3 regions of the Halomonas bluephagenesis genome follow, and region 2 is predicted to be linked to each of the others. Evidence: predicted binding sites of a transcription regulator. Region 2 holds the regulator's gene; each other region holds the start of a gene.

Region 1 (3,276 bases), 1.5 Mb from region 2:
ACACCGTTAACTCCAGCCCGACGCTTCGACGATCAAGCTCCGCGTGTTAGCCACGAATAATGCCGCTTGCTTCCAAGCGTCGCACTCGGCGTAAACAGGGAGACGGCGACAAATTTACTTTCTCTGCGAGCTCCACATTGGTTAAGCGAGCATCCCCCTGTAGCAACGCAAGAATGCGTCGATCGATAGCATCTAACTGACCAACTGGCATAAGTAAGCATTTCTCCACTCTTATTTGGCACAAAATACCAATAACTGATGTTCCATGAGCGCAAATGGCAAGAAATCACTCATCAGTTTAACGGTACCATGCCCTTTATGAAGTCACTACGTGCAATTTTGAGGGAGCGGCCATGGAAATCGGTCTTTTTATTAGTGCATTAGCCATTGTTTACCTGATTCCAGGCCCAGATATGCTGTTGGTGCTACATACCAGCAGTACGCTGGGCCGTGGGCATGGATTAGCCACAGCGCTAGGGTTAGCCATCGCCCGAGGGCTGCATGTGGCGTTAGCCGGTTTGGGCCTGGCCGCCCTATTTGTCGCCGCTCCGTGGCTTTTTGATGCTGTTCGTTATCTCGGTGCTGCCTACTTGATTTGGGTGGGCGTACAGCTGATTCGTACTAAACGGAGCACCGATACTAACCACCCGCAAGCATCGCTCACCGGTAGCTATTACCTAGCCTGGAGACGGGGTCTTTTAACGAACCTGCTGAACCCGAAATCGCTGCTGTTTTGTTCGGTGTTATTACCCCAGTTCGTTCACACCCAACAGGGTGACGTTGCGCTCCAATTTACTCTATTGGGGGCTGTGCTAGTGGGCGTGGGGCTTGTGTACGATGCGCTATATGCCTGCTTGGGAGCGCGGATGCAACGCTGGTTTGCCAGCCATCAAAAAAGGCAAACCCTGCAACGCTGGGTATTTGGAACACTCATTATTGGCTTTGCCCTAAGGTTAGCCTCTTAAACTTAATCAGCAAAAAGCCTGCCTAGGCTGCGTTGATAGTTTAAATACCATAATCTCGTTCGACTTTGGCAATGCGCGTCTTAAAGTGCTGGTACCACTGCTGATGGCCTAGTCGCTGAGCTTCCTGATGCTCAGCGTGGGCTTTCCACGCTTTTATTGAGGCCAAATCAGCCCAGTATGACACCGTCACTCCCACCTCATTTCGGGCAGACTCTACCCCCAAGAATCCCGGCTGCTGTGCTGCAAGTTCAACCATTCTTGTCGCCATTGCGTCATAGCCATTATCGATCTCGGTGCGTTGTGAGGTAAAAATAACCGCGTAGTAAGGCGGCTCGGGCGTATTAGCAATACTAGGCATAGCAGCACCACCTTGATTCGTATTGGTTACGGCATCAGTCATTTACAAAAACCTATTACAAAGAAGCACTACACAGAGCTATTACACAGAGCTATTACACAGAGCTATTACACAGAGCTATTGCACATAATAACCACTGACTCGCCACTCTCCATTTTCCAAATGAGGCGTTACGGTTTCGATCCCTCTCGTTTTATTTTCAAATCGAGTATGGAAGATAAAAACCATGTAGTCGCCATCCGGCGCACCGGGCATAGATTGATAATGGGAGACTTGCACTCGCTGACGTGATTCTACCGGGCCAAACTCATGGCGTGCTAATTCAATAATACGTCTGAGCATTCTAGGCGATAGCGGCGTTTTGAGTAGCGGCGATGAGGCTTCCCAGGCTTGTTCAACCTCACCATTATCAATTGATTCTAGCCACGCCAGCGCCGCTGCCTCTGCTGTCTGAACAGAGGCCTGAGCATAGGTGGTCAGGCTAAGCAGTATCGCGGCGAGAAGAAAAGCAGGTGATTTTGACATGGCAGACTCTTGTGGCGGTTTGGTATTTTCATACCTCTTACGTAATTATCGGATAATGACAGGACTTCTTTAACAGCAATATTTTCCCCGCTTCTAAAACCTTCTCAGCTCGTTTACTATGCGCCACCCAATATTTCAGCGCCCACCATTAGGCTACCATGTCCGCCAACGCACTCTATACCGACCTATCTGGCTACTACGATTTGATGTGTGTCGATATCGACTATCAAGCGCAAAGCAACGCCATTCATCGGCTCCATCAGATCTTCGGCAACGGCGGGCATACGCACCTTGATTTAGCCTGTGGCACGGGCCCTCATGTTCGCCATTTTATTGATTTCGGTTATCTCAGCAGTGGTCTTGATATTAACCAACCCATGCTGGATATCGCCGCCATACGTTGCCCAGAAGCGCTCTTTTCGCTGCAAGACATGAGTGCATTCGAAGCCAGCGAGCCCCTCGATTTGATCACCTGCTTTCTGTACTCGATCCACTACAACGATGGGATTGAAAAGCTAAAAGGGTGTATTTCCAGAGCCCATCGCACGCTAAAACAGGGCGGCGTTTTCTATTTTAACGCGGTGGATAAAAACAAAATCAATAACGATTTATGGGTTAAACACAGTGCCAAACAAGAAGACAGTGTCTTCACATTCCGCTCGGGTTGGCACTACGCTGGGCACGGCGAAAAGCAATCGCTTAGACTAAGTATTGAAAAAACCATCGCAGACGCCACGCAGATATGGAACGATGAGCATCCGATGGTAGCGGTCAGCTTTACGGAATTAACCGACCTACTGGCGCCTTATTTTGAGGTGCATGTATTTGAGCACAACTACCAGACCATCACCCCTTGGGATAACCTGTCGGGCAATGCGATTTTCGTCTGTGTGAAGCGTTAGCGTCGATAAGGCAGAGAGGCTTATGTTGCCTCTCTTGCCGTTACCGTGTGACATAAAGCGAGGTGTAAAGCGCTGAACTTGAACTTAAGACTCAGACCCTGCGTCGTTCGAGCCAGGCCGTAGCTGGCGTTGAATACCGAGCAAGAAATTACGCAGCATTTGATCTTTACACTCACGGTAATTCTTATGACTTGGCTTACGGAAGAAAGCGCTGAGCTCATGATGACTTAGCGGTAAGCCCACCAGTTCAAACACTGCCAAGATATCGTCTGCTTTCAGATTCAGCGCAATTCGCAGCTTCTGGAACACCATATTATTGTTTAATTGCGCTTCAGGCGCAGGCTGTGGGCCTTCACGCTTTCCACGTTTAAAGCTGATAAAACCATTCAGAAACGCCGCCAGCTCTCTATTTTTCATCGACACAAAAGCGTCATCTTCATCCTTTTTCAGCCAAGCAGTGACCTGCGCTTGGCTCACGCTGACGTCAGCTAGTGAGAAGATATCCACGATGGTGCTGTCTTTTAAA
Region 2 (3,276 bases):
TTCCCCTCCTCCCGGCGGCGTCAACGCAAGCAGTAGGACAAACAGCGTGATTAGCAGCGTTAACACGTCTAAGTAGCTCGTTAGCCAGCCTTCATCGCCCTCGCCTGACACAGTAGGCAATTCCAGCGCGTGCCGTGAATCACGATCTAGCATGGCGCTACCCTTTTGCCGCAGAACTAACCGTTGGCCGCGGTTTCACAGAGGCATCGCGGATCTCGTCATGATAGTTAGCAACAAAGGAATTGAGCGTTTCTTCAATAAACGAAGGCAGGCGTCGTTTGGTAATTAATGAGATACCTTCCAGCACCATGTTCATGGTGATAAGGCGCTCCTCCGTGCGCCGCTCTAGCTTGACGGCAATCGGTTTGAACACCAGATTGGCGAGCAGAATACCGTAAAACGTTGTCAGCAGAGCCACTGCCATGCGCGGACCAATAACGTCAAGATCCCCGGCATCCATCACTTCCAGCATATTGACCAGCCCCACCAAGGTACCAATCATGCCAAACGCGGGTGCGTAGGTAGCCATCGTACGAAATATCTGCGCCTCGGCATGTTCCCGCGCTTTTAATCGAGCAATGCGCCAGCGCAACATGTCAAAAATTTCATCTTCTTTCGTATTAGCAATCACCAGTTGAATTCCGGTGCGCAAAAAGGGATTACGGGTGTGCTCTAGCTCCTTTTCAACCGCCCTGACGTCGCCTTTAAACCATAGTCGCGACATTGAAACCAGTTCGTTAATATCATCACGTACATAGGTATTCTCGCGCCGAAAAACCAACCCCACAAGGCGCACCACGCGTAACACTTCTTTCAGCGGATAACTAATAAAAGTAGCGGCCAAGGTACCGGTTACCACAATGGCAAGCCCCGGCAAGTTGATAAAGCTTTCTGGCGACTCTGCAGTAAAAAACAGCACGCTTACCAGCAATAGCATGCTGGCAAAAATACCGATCAGCGTAGATGGGTTCATCAACGGCTCCTCGCCGGTTATTAGTGATTAATAGTGGCGTTAGGTGGTGTCATATAAGCGTGCGCGAAGCCTGCTAATCGCTTGACTGTGAAGCTGAGACACGCGGGACTCGGTCACTCCAAGCACCGCCCCGACTTCTTTAAGGTTCAGCTCTTCTTGGTAATACAGCGCCATCAGCAGCTTTTCACGCTCGGGTAAGGCATCAATCGCATCAATTAACGACTGGCGCTGCTGTTGATCTAACAGCTGATCAAAGGGCAGGTTATTGGCTTCCTCTTTCGCGGGTTCTGCCCCTTCTGCCACCAATTCTTCAAAGGGCAACAACTGGCCGCTGTTCGTATCGTTAAGTAATTGCTGATACTCACTGAGCGGTATATCCAGATCACGCGCGATTTCGCCCTCTTCTGGCGGGCGTCCTAACTGCTGTTCGAGGCGGCGCACCGCATCATCCACGGCTCTAGCAGAGCGGCGTACACTACGAGGTAACCAATCACGTGTGCGCAGCTCATCCATCATGGCGCCGCGAATACGCTGGCTTGCAAACGTGGCGAACGTCGCCCCCTGGGTCGCATCAAAACGCCCCAATGCTTCTAATAAGCCCACCATGCCGGCTTGAATAAGATCATCTAACTCAATACTTGCGGGTAGTCTTACCTGCAGCGTTAAGGCCTGACGTCTTACCAGTGGCATGTATTGGGTTAACAGCTCGCTCTGTTTAATCCTGCCTTGTGCTGTATACATCCTCGTGCCTCACGGCTAAACACTGTTCACTGGTAGTTCACAATCACTTGCAGTTCCTGCACCCGCACCGGGCGCTGGCCCGGCGTCAACGCAAAACGAAAGTGCAGCGGCCCATTCACCTGCTTACCGGCTAACGCAGAGGTTGAGCCCCGCATCGCGTTCAAAGGAACACACTGTTCAGGGTGGCATAGCCACGCATTAACCGGCGCGTTGACCGGCATTTGATAACGCCAATGAATACGCCCTATCGCAGCATCCTCTACTTGAGCTCCTGCCGGTGGTTGAATGGGCTGGCTGCTGACAGCTCGGTCACTCATCGCTACCAGCACGCTGGGCACCTCGGTACTCCAGCTGCCAGTAGCGGCATAAGCACTCATTGTAATGGCGCTTAGTGCCACCATCAGCACGGTTTTGAAGCTACCGACTTTGAGATAGCCCATTATGTTAAAACTTTTTGCGTAGCAGTCATGCTGCAATAACGCGTTTTGAAACCAGCGAGCATAGGCATTGTTATTCCTCATAGAGGCACTTGTTAGCCTCTGTTAAAGCGCGGCCACATTGCGTCAGGCTAGCGTCATCGCGCCAGCAGTAAAAGCTCTATATCCAAATAATAGCTGGCGGCTTCCCGCAGGTTGTCGAGCAGACCTCTACGCGGCAAGTTTGGCTCGTGCAGCGCCAGCAGCTGCCTAGGACCACCGTTTTCCTGCACTTGCCGAAGCGAGCGATACATCTGTGCGAAAGCATCGGCATCGCTATTAATCCATAACGCCCAACGCGGAAAGCGCTCTTTCAGTTGGCCAAGATTAGCGGCATCCGCCTTAACGATGTGAATATCCCAATCATCCGGGTCGCCAGCCCACCGTCGGCCCAGTACTGACCATTGGGCTAGGCGCCCTTTTACTTTAGCCACCTGCTGATCGCCACTGCTAGGCAGACCAATCACGATAAGCGGTTTTTGCGGCACAGGGGGCGGCGCCGCGGTTTGCTTTGAGGCAGCGACCGGTGGCACTGTTAAAAGATCAGTCGTAGGCGTCAGAGGCTCAGCCGCAAATACGTCTGCCGTGGGGTCGCTCTCTACAGACTGTGTTTGGCGCTGTTGGCGCTGTAAATCTGCCCACTTGCGTAGGCCCGCTGCCTGATCCTGGGCACTCATACCAGCCCCTCTCGGCTAACGCTGCTGAGCTGGCGAATAGCGTCACGAGCCATAAACGCGTGGACAAGCGCATCTAACATCGCCGTATCGCGCCGCTTGCGAGTAGTACCCAACAGCCTTAACAAATCGGAACGCAGTGCTATCGCAGCGTCATCATTAACAACATCTAAGTGCCCCGCCGCCGCCGCGATACCGCTGGCCATCAATAAGCGAACCTCAGTGCTTACCTCGCCATCATCCGAATCTTTCAACTGCTGCCAAGCGCGTTTGGTCAGGCTGGATACCCCTTCGCTTTGAAGCTGGATAACCAGAAGCGAACGCACGTCGGCACCTAACCGGGCAGGCGTTAACCAGTAACGACGCGCGATGCGTTTGCCACTTTCAGGGTCACGAACCTCCCCAACCCATG
Region 3 (3,276 bases), 730 kb from region 2:
CTTACTGGCCTATTGGAACAGCTACGCGGCGCAGAGCGCCAAAAGTTGGTACCAATCACTCAGCAAAAAACGCAGCAAGAAGCAAAGATATCCGGGTACGGTCAGTTGAAAAGTGCGATGTCTCAGTTTCAGACCTCGGTCAACAAGCTGAACGATCCCAAGCTTTATCAAAGTTTGTCTACCGAAATACGTGGCGGCACCGCTATAAAGGCAACAGCTAGTAGTGAGGCAACTGCAGGGCGTTATGATGTGGAGGTAACACAGCTTGCCCGTGCAGGTAGCTTAGCCACTAATAGCATTCAAGGGGATGATGCGCTTACTCAGGGCCTAACAGAGGCCGGTGCAAGCCTGACATTAACCTTCGGAAAAGATGCTGATAATAATGACATTACGCGAACTATCGCGCTGACGGAAGGTAGTTCTCTCGAAGATATCCGCGACCAGATTAACGATTTTGATTTTGAAGAGGGTCCAAAAGTTAATGCTTCTATCGTCAACGATGGTAGCGGGTATCGGCTGGCGCTTAACTCCGCGAAGACCGGAGAAGAAGGGTCTATCAATGGTATGGCCTTCTCGGGGCTGGCGGGTGGAGTCGTACTTGCCTCTGATGCGAACACAGCTTACGAAGGTCGTAACGCCAATTTGAAAGTAAACGGGATTGCAATTACCAGTGAAACTAATAGCGTCCAAGGTGCCATCGCTGGTGTGACACTAAATGTAGAAAAGGTGACCGAAGCGGATAGCCCGAATACCGTAGTCGTCGCGCGAAACACGTTGGCTGTGCGTGAAGCCGTCGAAGGCTTTGTAAAAGGTTATAATGATCTGAAAGCCAAAATCGGTGAGCTAACGGCTTTCAATGGCGGTGGCGATGCAGCAGGCGATTTGATTGGTGATCGTGCAGTGCGTTCTATTGAATCCCAGTTGCGCTCTGCGCTGGTAGGTAATGTGCCCGGCGGTGATATCTCTCGCCTATCCGACATCGGTATTGAGCTTAAAAAAGATGGCACCCTTGAGCTTGATTCAACCAAAATGAGTGATGCTGTGGCGAACAATCAAGATGCCGTGGCGGCATTTTTTGCCAGCGACAGTGATGACGCTGGTATGGGGGGGCAGGTAAGTGCGGTATTGGATAGGGTGCTAAGCGAAAATGGCGCATTGGGCAGTGCCCAGCGTAGTGCGGAGGGGCGAGTGGAGTCGTTGGATAGCCGCTTTGAGCGAATGGAAACGTCTATTGAGCGCACGGTTGAGCGCTATCGTAAGCAGTTTACTCAGTTAGATATGATGATGTCGCAAATGAACTCCCCCAGCGGCTATTTGTTCCAGCAGCTGGATATGATGAATTCGCAAATGGCAAATCGTAGATAGCGTCTTTCGAGTTCAGTTTTCTTTTAGCCCCAGCCCGAAAGGTTGGGGTTTTTTAATGGCGCCGAAGTGGCCAGTATGAATGAAATTAGCGACAGGCTGTGCTATTGAAAGGGGCAAGTAGTGGCAGACGTTAGTGGTTGATACTTTTTTACAAAAAAGAGCGTAAAAAATTCAAGTATTTCCCCTAGCTGCCGTTAATTAATATAACGGCAGAAAGCCGTAAGGCAGGCCGATCAGGCCAGTAACTATATGTAGGAGAAGCACATGTCTGTTATCAATACCAACATCACCGCGTTGATTGGCCAAAACAACCTGAAAGGCGCACAAAGCTCGCTACAGCAAGCACAAGAGCGCCTTTCTTCAGGTCTGCGTATCAACAGTGCTGCTGACGATGCCGCTGGCCAGGCTATTGCTAACCGCATGACCAGCACAGTGACTGGTCTGAACCAAGCATCACGTAATGCTAACGACGGTATTTCGCTGGCACAGACAGCTGAAGGCGCGCTGGATCAAGTTAACGACAACTTGCAGCGTATTCGTGAGTTGACGGTTCAGGCGCAGAATGACACCAACACTGCCCAAGACATCGACTCTATCCAGGAAGAAGTTAACGAGCGTCTAGCTGAAATTGATCGTGTTACTGAACAAACTCAGTTTAACGGGCGCGATTTGTTTGATGCATCTGCCTCAGGTACTAGCTTTTCTATTCAAGTTGGCGCTAAAGACGGCGAAACTATTTCAATTAGCATTGGCGGAGCGAGTGGTGCCGGCGATTCTACTGCTGCTGGTGGCTGGAACATGCTCTCCGCGTTGGCCGCAGGCACGCAGGGTAATCTCGCAACTGGCGATACCCGCGGCGTTAGCGCTGCTGGTTTTGATGTTCTGCAAGCCAATTCTTTGGCGATTCTGGACGAGCGCTTATCAACTGTTGATAAAGAACGTAGCAATTTGGGTGCCATGCAGAACCGCTTTGAAACTGCGCTAGACAACATCCAGACGACTTCTACGAACTTACAGGCAGCTCGTTCACGTATTGAAGATGCTGACTACGCGGTTGAGGGTTCCAACCTGACTCGCGCGCAGATTCTCGAACAGGCAGGGACCTCTATCCTTGCCCAGGCGAACCAGAGCCCGCAGAGCGTTCTTTCTCTGCTCCAGTAAGCCAAATTTAGGTTAATGTCATAACGCCCGATAATTAATATTTACGTCGATTATCCGGTAAGCCAATGTTCCGGCATCAGTGCCCACTGATGCCGGAATTTTTATTGGACAATCAAGTTGTTGGGGATGCTGTCGTCTGATCTAAAAGGCCGCAATTAATCTATAAATTTAGGTTTCCTGCAGCTGATATACATGTCGAGGGTAGGTTTACTCCTTGGATACACATAGTTCACAGAAGGGAGATGAGGGTTGGTCTATGTTCGGTCTGTCATGCAAGGAAATGAGATCTAGGTTGAAAATTAAGGCTGGTACATTATTTCTACAAATAAAGAGCGTAAAAATTTAAGTATCTCCTCAGTCTGCCGTTAATTAATACAACGGCAGCAAGCCGTAAGGCAGGCCGATTAGGCCAGTAATCATATGTAGGAGAAGCACATGTCTGTTATTAATACCAACATTACAGCGTTGATTGGCCAAAACAACTTGAAGGGTGCGCAAAGCTCGCTACAGCAAGCACAAGAGCGTCTTTCTTCAGGCCTGCGTATCAACAGCGCTGCTGACGATGCCGCTGGCCAGGCCATTGCCAATCGGATGACCAGCACTGTAACTGGCCTGAACCAAGCTGCTCGTAACTCTAACGACGGTATTTCACTGGCGCAAACCGCTGAAGGTTCACTGGACCAAATCAACGATAACTTACAGCGTATTCGTGAGCTGACCGTTCAAGCACAAAATGATACCAACACCGCG

Evidence for each region. The regulator FliA, encoded in region 2, starts transcription of late flagellar genes. The targets are predictions, from matches to a motif close to CTAAAGTTNNNNNNNNNNCNGCCGATA.
Region 1: the regulator FliA is predicted to act here: its motif matches at 1,895-1,921, upstream of REH51_RS16655 (DUF4019 domain-containing protein).
Region 3: the regulator FliA is predicted to act here: its motif matches at 1,536-1,562, upstream of REH51_RS06425 (flagellin N-terminal helical domain-containing protein).

What each region holds. Positions count from the first base shown of each region.
Region 1 covers NZ_CP133631.1:3,669,164-3,672,439, reverse strand. Annotated here, with positions in the region: gene REH51_RS16675 (Lrp/AsnC ligand binding domain-containing protein) at 1-4, opposite strand, end outside; gene REH51_RS16670 (Lrp/AsnC family transcriptional regulator) at 47-211, opposite strand; gene REH51_RS16665 (LysE family translocator) at 354-965, shown strand; gene REH51_RS16660 (antibiotic biosynthesis monooxygenase family protein) at 1,006-1,323, opposite strand; gene REH51_RS16655 (DUF4019 domain-containing protein) at 1,441-1,848, opposite strand; gene REH51_RS16650 (class I SAM-dependent DNA methyltransferase) at 2,007-2,750, shown strand; gene REH51_RS16645 (YehS family protein) at 2,835-3,276, opposite strand, start outside.
Region 2 covers NZ_CP133631.1:2,188,993-2,192,268, reverse strand. Annotated here, with positions in the region: gene REH51_RS09700 (OmpA/MotB family protein) at 1-153, opposite strand, end outside; gene REH51_RS09695 (motility protein A) at 158-973, opposite strand; gene REH51_RS09690 (RNA polymerase sigma factor FliA) at 1,013-1,714, opposite strand; gene REH51_RS09685 (flagellar protein FlhE) at 1,741-2,154, opposite strand; gene REH51_RS09680 (hypothetical protein) at 2,289-2,867, opposite strand; gene flhF (flagellar biosynthesis GTPase FlhF) at 2,864-3,276, opposite strand, start outside.
Region 3 covers NZ_CP133631.1:1,458,398-1,461,673, reverse strand. Annotated here, with positions in the region: gene fliD (flagellar filament capping protein FliD) at 1-1,365, shown strand, start outside; gene REH51_RS06425 (flagellin N-terminal helical domain-containing protein) at 1,630-2,526, shown strand; gene REH51_RS06420 (flagellin N-terminal helical domain-containing protein) at 2,962-3,276, shown strand, end outside.